2 regions of the Acidovorax carolinensis genome follow, and region 1 is predicted to be linked to the other one. Evidence: riboswitches for the same ligand, from Rfam matches in the RefSeq annotation. Region 1 holds a riboswitch; the other holds the start of a gene.
The links. Region 1 has a riboswitch for glycine ahead of gcvT (glycine cleavage system aminomethyltransferase GcvT). Riboswitches for the same ligand answer to the same signal wherever they lie in the genome.
Positions count from the first base shown of each region.

Region 1 (7,200 bases):
ATTGGCCTGAAGGCGCAAGACCTGAATCTCGTGACCGCCGTGCTGGTCGCGGTGGCGCTGGTGATTCCGCAGCTCAAGCGCAAGTTCGCCAAGCGCAAGCCGTCCTGAACCCGCGCACCGAAAGAGCCCCATGCTGAGCGCCCAACACCTCGAAATCACCTTCAACCCCGGCACGCCGATTGAAACGCGCGCCCTGCGCGGCATGTCGCTGGACATTCCGGCCGGGCAGTTTGTCACCGTCATCGGTTCCAACGGCGCCGGCAAGTCCACCTTTCTCAACGCCATCTCGGGCGACCAGTCGGTGGACAGTGGCCGCATCGCCATCGACGGCGTGGATGTCACGCGCATGCCCGTGTGGGCCCGCGCCGAGCGCGTGGCCCGCGTGTTCCAGGACCCGATGGCCGGCACCTGCGAAGACCTCACCATCGAGGAAAACATGGCGCTGGCGCAGCGCCGCGGCGCCTTCCGCAACCTGGGCCGCGCCGTCAAGGCATCGATGCGCGAAGGCTTTCGCGAACGCTTGGCCACACTGGGCCTGGGCCTGGAAAACCGCCTGAGCGACCGCATCGGCCTGCTCTCGGGTGGCCAGCGCCAGGCGGTGAGCCTGCTCATGGCGGCGCTGCAGCCGTCCCGCATCCTGCTGCTCGATGAACACACCGCCGCGCTCGACCCGCGCACGGCCGACTTCGTGCTGCGGCTGACCGAGCGCATCGTGGCCGAAAACAAGCTGACCACCATGATGGTCACGCACAGCATGCGCCAGGCGCTGGACGTGGGCGAACGCACCGTGATGCTGCACCAGGGCCAGGTGGTGCTGGATGTTTCCGGCGACGAGCGCAAGCGCCTGGATGTGCCCGACCTGCTGCACATGTTTGAAAAAGTGCGCGGCGAAAAGCTCTCGGACGACGCCCTGCTGCTGGGCTGATGCGGGCGCGGGCCGCGCCTTGTAAGTATTAATTTGATAGCTGCTTGCGCTTACTGGATAAGCGCAAGAGCCCAATTTGACTTAAGTTTCAATCCACAAACAGCGGCAGATCGGCCTTCTTCAGCGTGCGCAGCACAAAGCTGGAGCGGCTGTGGCGGATGCCCTTGATCTTGTAGAGCTTCTCGCGCAGCAGGCGCTCGTAGTCGCGCGTGTCTTTGACCACCACGCGCAACAGATAGTCGTAGTCGCCCGACACCAGATGCGCCTCGATCACCTCGGGAATGCTGGCCAGGGTTTCGCCAAATTTTTCGAGCGTATTGTCCGAGTGGCTGTCGAGCGTGACCATCACCAGCACCGTGTCCGCCAGATCAAGCGCGCGCGAATTGAGGCGCACGGTGTAGCCCTCGATCACGCCTGCCTCTTCCATCTTCTTGATGCGCCCCCAGCATGGCGAGGGGCTCAGGCCCACGGCCTGGCCAATCTCCTGCAGGCTGGCGCGGGCGTTGGCCTGCAAAACGGAGAGGATTTTTCTGTCGAGACGGTCCATGCGGCGCATTATTCCAAAAATACCACATTGGCAGAATATTTTTCTGCAAACAACCCAAAACGACGCCAATTCAGAAGATTAATCGGCCGCCCGCGCGGCATACTTTGCTGCATCAAGGCGCTCTTACCCGGGTGCACAAACTGACAAGGCCCCGGCGGGTTACCGCCCGCCCGGGGGGCTTGGCAAGCGTTCATCGCGCTCAGGGCGCCCTGCCTTTGGGCCTTGTCTCCTGCGGGACTCCCATGCGCCGCTGGTAAGCATGCTTACCAGCACAAACCCCGATGCCCGGCGCCATGTTGCAGCGCCATAATTTTTGCAGTGCGCGGCGCAGGACAGCGCCGCAACCTGCACCGCAGGCCGCACGCAACCATCCCCCTTCAGGAGACACCATGCAATTGACCAGACTCGTCGTCGGACTCGGCCTTGCCATCGGCTTCATGGCCAGCGCTGCCGCGCAGACCACCATGCGCATCAGCATCTCGACGGCGCAGAACTCGCACCAGGGCGTGGCCATCGACACCTTTGCCAAGGAAGTCGAAAAGCGCACGGGCGGCCGCTACAAGGTGCAAACCTTCTACAACGGCGCACTGGGTGGCGAGCGCGAGTCGATTGAAGCCGTGCAGCTGGGCACGCAGGAGCTGGCCTTCAGCTCCACCGGCCCCATCCCCAACTTCGTGCCCGAAACAAAAATCCTCGATGTGCCCTTCCTGTTCCGCGACAAGGCCCATGCGCGCGCCGTGCTTGACGGCCCCATCGGCCAGGAGATGCTGACCAAGTTCGACAGCAAGGGCTTCAAGGCCCTGGCCTGGGCCGAAAACGGCTTTCGCCACATGACCAACAGCAAGCGCGACGTGAAGGAGCCCGGCGACCTCAAGGGCCTGAAGATGCGCACGATGGAGAACCCCGTGCACATCGCGGCCTACAAGGGCTTTGGCATCATCACCACGCCCATGGCCTTCCCCGAGGTGTTCACCGCCCTGCAGCAAGGCACCGTGGACGGCCAGGAGAACCCGCTGCCCGTGGTCATCTCGGCCAAGTTCGACCAGGTGCAAAAGCACCTCACGCTCACGGGCCATGTGTACTCGCCGTGCATCTTCGTGATGAACAAGGCGGCTTTTGACAAGCTCAGCGCTGCCGACAAGCAGGCCTTCCTCGACGCCGCCAAGGAAGGCACCAAGGCCAACCGCGCGCGCGTGGACGAAGACGACGCCAAGGGCGTGGCCGACCTGCGCACCAAGGGCATGACCGTGATCGACACCGTGGACAAGGCCAAGTTCGTGGCCGCGTTGGCCCCCGTCAATGCCGAGTTTGAAAAGCAGTTCGGCAAGGCAGCGCTCGACAAGATCCGCAACGTGAAGTAATCCGCACAGCGCTTTCTTTTTGATAGCTATCAGCGCCCGTCGGCAAATCGCCAACGGGCGTTTTTATTCATACATTCTGTTGTCCGGCCCGTGCCGCCCATGAAAAACATCTTTCTTTCCTTTGAGCGCTGGTGCACCAGGTTGGCCATGCTCGGCGCCTGCGCCATGCTGGCCCTGGCCTCAGCGCTGGGTATGTTCCAGATCCTGATGCGCTTCGTGTTCGAGCAGCCCGCCGAGTGGACCGAGGTGCTGATCCGCTTCAGCCTGATCTGGATGGTGTTTCTGGCCATTCCAGCCGCGTTTCGCCAGGGGGCGATGGTGAGCGTGGACGTGCTCTACCGCTGGAGCCCGCCGCGCGTTCGCCGCGTGCTCGACTGGGTGGTATGCCTGGCCGCGCTGGCATTGATCGGCGTGATCATCTGGTGGGGCTGGGACTACGCGCAGCGCGGCGGCGTGCAGAGCATGGCCGGGCTGGAGTCGGTGTCGATGTTCTGGGCGTATCTCGCCATGCCCGTGGGCGGATTGTTCTGCGTGGTGGGAATCATCGGCAACCTGATCGATCCCCAGCGCATGGAACTGGAGACCGCGCAATGACGCCAGTAATGATCTCCACCATGGTGCTGTGCTTTGCACTCACCGTCTCCGTGGCCGTGTCGATCGGGCTGGCCTCCATCCTGGGCATCCAGGTGGCCAACGCCAACATGCTGATCGCGGTGAAAGAGATGTTCGCCTCGATCAACAAGTTTCCACTGGCCGCCATTCCGTTTTTCATCTTGGCGGGCAACCTGATGGAAACCGGCGGCATCTCGCGCCGGCTGGTCGAGTTTGCCAAGAGCATCGTCGGCGGCGTGCAGGGCGGCCTGCCCATGACCTGCGTGCTCACCTGCATGATCTTTGCGGCGGTGTCGGGCTCGTCGGTGGCCACCACTTTTGCCATTGGCGCCATTTTGATCCCTGCGCTCATCAAACATGGCTACCCCACCAGCTATGCCGCGGCGCTGCAGGCCACCAGTGCCGAGTTGGGCGTGATCATTCCGCCCTCCATTCCCATGATCCTGTACGGCGTGAGCGCCGAGGTGTCGATTGGTGAGCTGTTCATCGCCGGCTTTGGCCCGGGCCTCTTGATCAGTGGCGCGCTGATGCTGTTTGTCTGGGCCTACTGCAAATACAAGGGCTGGGGCAAGAACGATGGCGATGGCCGCATGCCCTTTGGCCGCGCCACGCTGCAGGCCGGCTGGGCATTGTTCATGCCTGTGATCATTCTGGGCGGCATCTACGGCGGCATCTTCACCCCCACCGAGGCCTCGGCCGTGGCCGTGTTCTACGCGCTGGTGGTGGGCGTGGTGATCTACCGCGAAATCAAGGTCAAGGACCTGTTCGCCATCCTGCGCAAGTCGGCCATCTCGTCGGCGGTAATCATGTTCATCATCGCCAACGCCGGGTTGTTTGCCTTCCTCATCACGCGCGCCGGCGTGCCGGATGCCATTGGCCGCTGGCTGGAGGCGGTGTTGCAATCCCCCACCCTGTTCCTGCTGGGTGTGAACGCGGCGCTGTTCATCATCGGCATGTTCATCGAGACCAGCGCGGCCATCATCGTGCTGGCGCCCATCCTGGCGCCCGTGGCAATGCACTTCGGCGTGGACCCGGTGCACTTCGGCCTGATCATGGTGGTGAACCTCGCACTGGGCATGATCACGCCGCCCTTTGGCGTGAACCTGTTTGCCGCCTGCACGGTGGCGCGCATATCGCTGGACCGCATCATCAAGCACCTGCTGCCGTTCGTGGGGGTGATCCTGGTGTGCCTGATGGTCATCACCTATGTGCCATGGATTTCGCTGGCGCTGCGCGATCTGGTGTACGCGAAGTAAGTACAATCGTGCCCGTCAGGAGAGAGTGCCCCGTCCCTTGCAAGAGAGGATGCGCGGCACCGCCGAAGGCGCAGGAACACCCGAACGCTCAGGCAAAAGGACTGGCAACCGCCCGCAGTGATGCGGGCGTTCCCTTGCTGGAGAGAGATGGCCCGCACCATGCGAAGGCCATCCACCGAAGGAGCAAACCGCGCAGCCAGCCAGGGTGTTGCGGTGAATCTCTCAGGTAAAGCGGACAGCAGGGCAAATCCCGTGGCACATGTGCCGCGACCCCCATTTGCCCTGGAGCTTTCATGTCCGCACCTGCCGCCGCCCCCCTGCTCAATACGCCCCTGAACGCCCTGCACATCGAGCTGGGCGCCCGCATGGTGCCGTTTGCCGGCTACTCCATGCCCGTGCAGTACCCCGCGGGCCTGATGGCCGAGCACCAGCACACGCGCCAGGCCGCCGGCCTGTTCGATGTGTCCCACATGGGCCAGCTCAAACTGGTCGGCCCCGATGCCGCTGCCGCGTTCGAGAGCCTGATGCCCGTGGACGTGATCGACCTGCCCGTGGGCAAGCAGCGCTACGGCCTGCTGCTCAACGACGCGGGCGGCATCATCGACGACCTGATGTTCTTTCGTGTTGCGCAAAACGAAATCTTCGTGATCGTCAACGGCGCCTGCAAGGTGGGCGACATCGCGCACATCCAGGCCCGCATCGGCCAGCGTTGCGAAGTCCTCCCCATGCCCGACCATGCCCTGCTGGCGCTGCAGGGCCCCCAGGCCGTCACCGCCCTGTCGCGCCTGGCGCCGGGCGTTGAAAAGCTGGTGTTCATGACCGGCGGCAACTACGCCATCGCGGGCTGCGACTGCTTTGTGACGCGCAGCGGCTACACCGGCGAGGATGGCTTTGAAATCTCCGTGCCCGCCGCGCAGGCCGACACGCTGGCGCGTGCGCTGCTGGCCCAGCCCGAAGTCAAGCCCATCGGCCTGGGCGCGCGCAACTCGCTGCGCCTGGAAGCCGGCCTGTGCCTGTATGGCAACGACATCGACACCACCACCTCCCCTGTGGAAGCGGCCATTGGCTGGGCCATGCAAAAGGTGCGCCGCACCGGTGGCGCCCGCGCAGGCGGTTTCCCGGGCGCCGACAAGGTGCTGGCGCAGCTCGACAACCCGGCCAGCCTGACGCGCAAGCGCGTGGGCCTGATCGCGCTGGAGCGCGTGCCCGTGCGCGAGCACACCGAGCTGCAAAGCCTGGATGGCCAGAAGATCGGCGAGGTCACCAGCGGCCTGCTGGGCCCCACCATCGACAAACCCGTGGCCATGGGCTATGTGCTGCCCGCCCATGCCGCCCTGGGCACGCGCGTCAACGCCATCGTGCGCGGCAAGGCCGTGCCCATGGAAGTGAGCGCCATGCCCTTTGTGCCCACGAACTACTACCGCGGCTAATTACCCCACGCCGCCGCCGCAGGGCCCGGCTACATTCCGGATTCCTTCCTTTTTTTCCAGGAGCTTTCCCATGACGATCAAATTTTCCAAAGACCACGAATGGATCAACGCCGCCGACGCCAATGCGGCCGTGGTCGGCATCACCGTGCACGCCCAGGACGCGCTGGGTGACGTGGTGTTTGTGGACCTGCCCGCCGTGGGCACCACGTTTGCCCAGGGCGACGTGGCCGGCGTGGTCGAGTCGGTCAAGGCCGCCGCCGACGTGTACATGCCGGTCTCCGGCGAAGTGGTCGAAGTCAACGAGGCCCTGCGCGCCGACCCCTCGCTGGCCAACTCCGACCCGCTCAACACCGGCTGGTTCTTCAAGGTCAAGCTCAGCGACGCGAGCCAGCTCGATGCGCTGCTGGACGAAGCCACCTACGCCGATTTCGCCAAGAACGCCTGACGCGAATTTGCCTTCAACCCGCTAACGTCGTGGGTCGCCTTGCCGTGCTACAGCACTGTCTGCGGCTTCCCGCCTGGTTATCCGATTGAATCCAAATCCGCATGGCGCCCTACCCTCCCGTTAGAGAACCTGCCCTATGTTGATGCCATCTGCCTTGCCGCTCGGCGAGCTTGAAAACGCCACCGAATTCCTGCCCCGCCACATCGGCATCGACGCAGCCGACGAAGCGCACATGCTGTCGGTGATTGGCGAGGCCTCGCGCCGCGCCCTCATCGACTCCATCGTGCCGCGCTCCATCGCGCGCAGCCGCGCCATGGACCTGCCGCTGCCGGTCACGGAAAGCGCGGCGCTGGCCGAGCTCAAGGCGATGGCATCGCAGAACAAGCTGCTCAAGAGCTTCATCGGACAGGGCTACTACGGCACCCACATCCCCGGCGTCATCCTGCGCAACATCCTGGAAAACCCCGCCTGGTACACGGCCTACACGCCCTACCAGGCCGAGATTTCGCAAGGCCGCATGGAGGCGCTGGTCAACTTCCAGACCATGGTGTGCGACCTCACGGCCATGCCGATCGCCAATGCGTCCATGCTGGACGAAGCCACCGCTGCCGCCGAGGCCATGAC
Region 1 covers NZ_CP021361.1:2,248,412-2,255,611, forward strand. The annotation lists gene CBP34_RS10435 (ABC transporter permease) at 1-108, shown strand, start outside; gene CBP34_RS10440 (ABC transporter ATP-binding protein) at 131-925, shown strand; gene CBP34_RS10445 (Lrp/AsnC family transcriptional regulator) at 1,014-1,472, opposite strand; gene CBP34_RS10450 (TRAP transporter substrate-binding protein) at 1,862-2,833, shown strand; gene CBP34_RS10455 (TRAP transporter small permease) at 2,933-3,427, shown strand; gene CBP34_RS10460 (TRAP transporter large permease) at 3,424-4,701, shown strand; glycine riboswitch at 4,708-4,815, shown strand; glycine riboswitch at 4,829-4,950, shown strand; gene gcvT (glycine cleavage system aminomethyltransferase GcvT) at 4,995-6,131, shown strand; gene gcvH (glycine cleavage system protein GcvH) at 6,202-6,576, shown strand; gene gcvP (aminomethyl-transferring glycine dehydrogenase) at 6,713-7,200, shown strand, end outside.

Region 2 (7,200 bases), 1.4 Mb from region 1:
CGGCGCCACCAGCACGGTGCCGGTGCACGAGCCCGTGGTTACCCACTGGCCCGCGCGCAGCCCGCCCAGGCTGCGCGCGCCTTCGTTGGCCAGCCAGGCCAGCAGCCGCAACGGGTCGCCCGCCGGGTTGCCCCAAGCGGCGTGCTGCACGGCCACCGCACCGTTCACCGACAGGGTCACGCCTTGTGCCAGGGGCTGCACCGCAGCCACATCGGTCGTGCCCGAACCCACGATGAGTGCACCATGGCAGGCCTGATCGGCCAGGCGGCTCCACTCGCCCTGCTGCGCCCAGGCGGCATAGCGTGTGTCGCACACCTCGATGGCGGCACGCACCGAAACCGTGGCCGCCAGCACCTCGGCCGCGCTGTAGGGCGTGGCGCGCTCGGGCAGGTCAGCGCCCAGCTCGTACACCAGCTCGGCCTCGACCCCCATCACGGCAAAGCCGGCGGCAGGCAGGCGCACGGGCTGCCCGGCCGGCGCAATTCACACCGAGTCATGCGTGAGTGCCGCGCGCGCGGGCAGCGCCTGGGGCGACGCAGCGCCTACCTTCCAGCCCACGATCTCGCCACGCTCGCGCACCACGACGTCCTGCACGGCATAGGCCTGGGCCGCATCCATCGGGCGCAGCGCTGCGGGCAAATCCAGCGGCCGGGGCATGCGCCCCTGGCGCGCCATGGTGAGCAAGGCCGCGCTGGCAAAGGGATCGAAAGCGGTGTCGGGCATGGGGTTTCCTCTTCAAGCAATACGGCAGGGTGGCAACGATGGCCGTCGCCGGATTATGGGCAGCAGACCGGCGCAAGCCCCCGCGCACAGCGGTGTTGGCAGAGCCCGCGCGGCACAAACCATATATGCATATACGGCGGTGCACATGATGACTTTCCGACAATGGCGCATCCCACCCAACACCCCACCCTCAAGGATTTCCCATGCGTGCTTTGCTCTCCACCCGCTGGCTCCCCGCCGTTGCGCTCGCCTGCTCGTCCTGGCTGGCCGCCACAGGCGTTCAGGCGGCCGATCCCGTCGCCTGGCCCCAGCAACCGGTCACCTTGATCCTGGGCTTTCCGGCGGGCTCGGGCGTTGACGTGATAGCCCGCGCCGTGCAGGAGCCCCTGGCCCAGCGCCTGGGCCAGCCGGTGATCATTGATTACAAGTCGGGCGCCGCCGGCAACATCGCCAGCGAATACGTGGCCCGCGCCAAGCCCGATGGCTACACGCTGGCCTTCGGCACGGCGGCCACGCATGGCAGCAATGCGGCGCTCTACAAGAAACTGCCGTTCGATGTGGAAGACGACTTCGTGCCCGTGGCGCCGCTGATCGATGTCTCCAACGTGCTGACCATCAACCCCGCCGTCATCGACGTGAAGACGCTCAAGGAGTTCGTGGAACTGGTCAAGGCCAACCCGGGCAAGTACAACTTTGCCTCCACCGGCAACGGCGCCGGCACCCACATGGCCTTTGCCGAGTTCAATGCCCGCTTGGGCCTGAACATGGTGCATGTGCCCTACAAGGGCGGCCCCGAGGCCATTGCATCGGTGCTGCGCGGCGAAACCTGCTGCATCATGAACCAGGTGCAGACCGTGCTGGCGCACTACAAGGCCGACAAGGTGCGGCTGCTCGGCGTCACCACCGCCAAGCCGGTGAACGCGGTCAAGGAGGTGCCCACCATCGCCTCCAGCGGCCTGCCGGGCACCAAGGGTTTTGACAGCTCGATCTGGTTCGGCATCTTTGCGCCCAAGGGCACGGATGCAGCCATTGTGAAAAAGCTCAACACCGCCCTGCGCGAAGTGCTGGAACTGCCCGAGGTGCGCACGCGCTTCGAATCCAATGGCAACACCGTGCGCCTGGAAACGCCCGAGCAGTTTCGCAAGACGGTGCACACCGACCGCGCCAAGTGGACCCAGGTGGTGAAGGACGCCAAAATCAGCATCGACTGACGCGGCACCATGTCCACCACCCAATCGCACACACCCACCGGTCTGGCCGCGCTGGAGCAGCGCCTGGAGCACGACCTGCTCACGCTCAACTGGCGCGCCCGCGCCTGGGTTGCGCCGCGCAGCCACGCGGGCCAGCCGGTGCACGATGTGCTCATCATCGGCGCCGGGCAGGCAGGCCTGGCAGCCAGCATGGCGCTGGCGCAGCAGGGCATTGCCGCCGTGCTGCTCGACCGCGCAGCGCGCGACCTGGAAGGCCCCTGGGCCACCACCGCGCGCATGGAAACCCTGCGCTCACCCAAGGAGCTGACCGGCCCTGCCCTGGGCCTGCCCTCGCTCACCTTCCGTGCCTGGTTCGAGGCGCAATGGGGCGATGCGGCCTGGGAGGCACTGGACAAGATTCCGCGCCTGCAGTGGATGGACTACCTGCGCTGGTACCGCCGCGTCACGCAGGCCGATGTGCGCAACGGCCATGCCGTGACGGCCGTGCGCCCGCGCGGCGATGGCCAGGTCGAGGTGGATGTATCGGTTTCCGGCGCGCCCGGCACCACCTGGTTGGCCCGCCGCGTGGTGCTGGCCACGGGCCGCGACGGTCTGGGCGGCCCGCAGATTCCGGCCTTCATGCAGGGCGTGGAGCGCAGCCGCTGGGCGCATTCGTCCGACATGCTGGACTACGAGCGCCTGCGCGGCCTGCGCGTGGGTGTGATCGGCGTGGGCTCGTCGGCCATGGACAGCGCGGGCACGGCGCTGGAGTGCGGCGCCGCCAGCGTGGACCTGATCGCGCGGCGCAGCGAAATGCCACGCATCAACAAGTCCAAGGGCTCGGGCGTGCCCGGCCTCACCCAGGGCCATGCCGACCTGCCCGATGCCTGGAAATGGCGCATCCGCCACTACATCAATGCGCAGCAGGTGCCGCCGCCGCAAGGCAGCACGCTGCGCGTGTCGCGCCACCCCAACGCGTTCTTTCACTTCGACTGCGCCGTGCAGTCGGTGCGCGCACAGGGCGCGGGCCTGCAGGTGGCCACCACGCAAGGCGTTTTCGCGTTCGACTTCCTCATTCTGGCCACGGGCTTTGAGATCAACTGGGCGCGCAAGCCCGAATTCGCCGCCTTTGCGGGCCAGGTGCGCACCTGGGGCCAGCGCTACCAGCCGCCACTGGGCGATGAAGACCGCGAGCTGAGCGACTCGCCCGACCTGGGGCCGGTGTTCGAGTTCCAGCCCACCGCGCCCGGCGCCTGCCCGGGGCTGGAGCGCATCCACTGCTTTTGCTACCCGGCAGCGCTGTCGCACGGCACGGTGTCGGGCGACATCCCGGCCATCAGCGATGGCGCGCGCCGTCTGGCCACCGGTCTGGCCAGCCTGTTCTACCGCGACGATGTGGAACACCACTTTGCCACCCTGCAGGCCTACGCCGAGCCCGAACTGACGGGCGAGGAATGGACGCCCGCCCACACGCCCAGCCGCGTGCTGCCAGGCACCGGGCCCCACACCACCACCCCGGGTGCTGCAACCCACCCACAAGAAAACACATGACCACCGACACCATCGCCACCCTCATCCCGGCAACGGCGCATGTGCAGGCCGCGCGTGTGCAGCGCGCCAAGGCCATCACCGCCACACAGATTTGCGAAGACCTGCTGCTGACGCCCGCATTGCCGGACACCGGCCTGACTCTGGCCGAGCGCGTGGGCGTGGCGCAGGCCGTGGCGCGGGTCAGCGGCCTGCCCGCGCTGGCAGCGCACTACGCCGCCCGCGCGCAGCACCCTGCGGCACCCGCCGAGACTGCGCGCTGGCAAGCCATCGCGCACTTCACGCAGCTTCTGGCCACCAACCCCGCAGCGGCCGACCGCCAGGCCTTGCAGGCGCTGCAGCAGGCGGGCCTGCCCACGGGCGATGTGGTGCTGCTGGCGCAGCTGATCGGCTTTGCGGCCTACCAGGCCCGCGTGCTGGCCGGTGTGGGTGCGCTGGCGGCGCTGGGCGCAGCAGGCGGCGCACCCGCGCAAGCGGCCTCGCCTGCAGCGCCCGAGGCACCCTTCGTTCACCCGGCCAACCTGCCCGCCCCCGGCGAGCCGCTGCGCCTGAACGGCTACACCAGCGAAACCCTGGGCTGGAGCGCCTGGTTGCCCGTGCTGGACCCGGCCACCGCCACGCCCGAACAAAACGCCGTGCTGGACGCCAGCCACCCCAAGGCCCGCAGTTCGGACTTCTACCTGCTGCTGGCGCACCAGCCGCGCGTACTGGCCGAGCGCTCCGAGGCCTTCAACGCCATCATGTACGCGCCCGGCGGCCTGCCGCGGGCCGAGCGCGAGATCGCCACCACCGTGGTCTCGCGCATCAACGGCTGTGTGTACTGCGCGTCCGTCCACGCCCAGCGCTTTGAGCAACTGGCCAAGCGCAACGATGTGATTGCGCAGATCTTCACCGACCCCGACACCGCCGGCACCAACGCGCGCGAGCGCGCCATTGCGCACGCCAGCGCCGTCCTCACGCGCGCGCCCGGCGCCGTGGGAGCAGCGGATCTGGCGCCGCTGCGTGCAGCCGGCCTGTCCGACCTGGAGATCCTCGACACCGTGCACGCGGCGGCGCTTTTTGCCTGGGCCAACCGGCTGATGCTGAACCTCGGCGAAGCCGTGCATCCGTAACCCGGGTTCCATTAGCAGGGATCACCATCCATAAGCGCACCGCGGGCGCGGCAGCGGCGCGAGAATGACTCCCGCAGGAGAGCACGGCGGCCCGCAAGGGCGCCGCTGCACCGAAGGCGCAAACTCCCATACACGCTCAGGTCCCGTACTGCACCATTCATCAAAGCCGTCTGGAGAGCCGCCACCACCGTGGCGCACCGAAGGAGCAAACCGCGCGCCAGTTGGGCGGCGCGGTGAATCTCTCAGGTACCAAGGACAGGGGGAGCGGCAGCTTGGCGGACGCGCGCCATTCGATTGCTATTTAAAAAATAGCTATCAACGCACGTTCATTAAGCGCCAGAGCCCAGAAAGGCTTTAGAAATCATGCGCGTGATCGTTTTGGGCGCCGGCTTGCTCGGCGTGACTTCGGCTTATTTCCTGCAACAGCTTGGCCATGAGGTCACCGTCATCGACCGCCAGGGCGCGCCCGGCGCCGAAACCAGCTTTGCCAACGGCGGGCAGATTTCGGTGAGCCACGCCGAGCCCTGGGCCAACCCCAGCGCGCCGCTGAAGGTGCTGCAGTGGCTGGGCCAGGAAGATGCGCCACTGCTGTTTCGCATCCGCGCCGACATGCGCCAGTGGCTGTGGGGTCTGTCGTTCCTGCGCAACTGCACCCCGGCGCGCACGCGCCACAACATCGAGCAGATCGTGCGCCTGGGCACCTACAGCCGCGACACGTTGCAGCAGCTGCGCGCGGCCACCGGCATTGCATACGACCAGCGCACGCAGGGCATCCTGCACTTCTATACCAACGCCAAGGAGTTCGACGGCGCCCTGACCCCCGCGGAGCAGATGCGCGCGCTGGGCTGCGAGCGCCAGGTGATCAGCGCCGACGAAGCCGTGCGCATCGAGCCCGCCCTCGCCCACATCCGCCCGCAGCTGGCCGGCGCTACCTTTACGGCCGAAGACGAATCGGGTGATGCCAACCAGTTCACCCGCGAGCTGGCCAAGCTCTGCGAGGCAGCCGGCGTACAGTTCCGCATGGGGCACCACATCACGGCGCTGCGCGAGGTGGGTGATGCCATCGACCATGTAGAGGTGACCAACGCCGAGGGCCGCTTCGAGCGCGTGCGTGGCGATGCCTTCGTGCTGGCCATGGGCTCGTTCAGCCCGCTGCTGGCGCAGCCGCTGGGCATTCGCCTGCCCATCTATCCGGCCAAGGGCTATTCGGTGACCATGCCGGTCAAGGACGCCCGCATGGCGCACCAGGTGAGCCTGACGGACGACGAGTTCAAGCTCGTGTTCTCGCGCTACACCAGCGAGCGTGGCGGGGACCGTTTGCGCATCGCCGGTACGGCCGAACTCAACGGCTACGACCGCAACCTCAACCAGGTGCGCTGCGACGCCATCGTGCGCCGCGTGGAGCAGCTCTTCCCCGGCGCGGGCGACGCGAGCCAGGCCCAGTTCTGGACCGGCCTGCGCCCGGCCACGCCCAGCAACGTGCCGCTGATCGGCAAAACCAAAGTGGGCAACCTGTTCCTCAACACCGGCCACGGCACGCTGGGCTGGACACACGCCTGCGGCTCGGGTAAATCGATTGCGCGCATCGTGAGCGGCCTGGCGCCCGAGCTGGACTTTGCGTTCACCGGCATGCCGCGCCACACGCCATCCGGATTGCTGCCCGTCGCCAGCACGCACAAGGCCTGAACAGCAGGGCCCAGGCGGGCGCCGCCGCGCGGCCCGCCCCACGCCGCGCGGCCGCCTGCGTTCAGATGAACACCGTCAGCACGCCGGTATAGCCGTACAGGTGGTGGTGCGCGATTTCGCCGCCCGCGAAAAATCCCACCAAAGGCACATCACCCAGCGCATGCCGCACGATTTGCAGCTCGGCACTCGGCCCGCCAAAGTGCGGGCCGCCACGGCCGGAGCAGCTCACGTAGATGGCGCCCCGGATGGGCCGGGCCGGTGTGCTGCCGCCGGCAGCCCCACGCTACCAGGCGCCGGGCGCCGATCCCCCTGCGCTGCGCTGGCCAGCGGTGCCGGCTCCAGCGCTTCGGGCGACAGTTCTTCGCGGATTTCGGCGCAGATGCGCATCAGGTCGGCGCGGGCTGCAGCCACGTTGCGCTGGCAAAACGCCAGGTGCATGCCTGGCTCGACATGGTCGGCCAGCGCCACACCCCGGCGCGCGCCATCGAGACCCACGATATGGCGGACACGCGTGTCGGTACCAAAGTGGCCGGTGCGCTGCGCCCCCTGGGGCTGTTCGCCGGCATCCACCAGGCCCGCCAGCGTGGCCCGCACCTTGCGCAGCGCCGCCTGCGCATCGCCGTCCAGCGATACATCGAGCGTGGACAACAGCACGTCGAGCGCGGGTTCGCCATCGAGCTGCAGCACCACGTTCTCGTGCGCGGCGGTGACGGTGTGCAGGCGTCCCACCGGCTGGCATCCCTGCGTGACCCGTGACAGCAGCGCCACGCCGGGCCCAAATGCCACGCCCGACAGGCCACCGTCAAACACACCACCCGCCGCCCCGTGACCCGCGATGTTGCCATTGCCGCCCACGGCAAACTGCACGCTGGCACCGCGGCTGGCGCTGAGCCCGCCAAACAGGTAACCCGTGGTGGTGCGCGCGGCCATTTCCTCCAGTA
Region 2 covers NZ_CP021361.1:3,696,949-3,704,148, forward strand. The annotation lists gene CBP34_RS17375 (fumarylacetoacetate hydrolase family protein) at 1-462, opposite strand, end outside; gene CBP34_RS20155 (hypothetical protein) at 484-723, opposite strand; gene CBP34_RS17380 (Bug family tripartite tricarboxylate transporter substrate binding protein) at 927-1,934, shown strand; gene CBP34_RS17385 (NAD(P)-binding domain-containing protein) at 1,944-3,464, shown strand; gene CBP34_RS17390 (peroxidase-related enzyme) at 3,461-4,573, shown strand; glycine riboswitch at 4,734-4,842, shown strand; gene CBP34_RS17395 (D-amino acid dehydrogenase) at 4,937-6,259, shown strand; partial or broken gene CBP34_RS17400 (FIST signal transduction protein) at 6,321-7,200, opposite strand, start outside.
Region 2: it holds a riboswitch for glycine, as region 1 does, so the genes downstream of both, CBP34_RS17395 (D-amino acid dehydrogenase) here and gcvT (glycine cleavage system aminomethyltransferase GcvT) in region 1, are expected to answer to the same signal.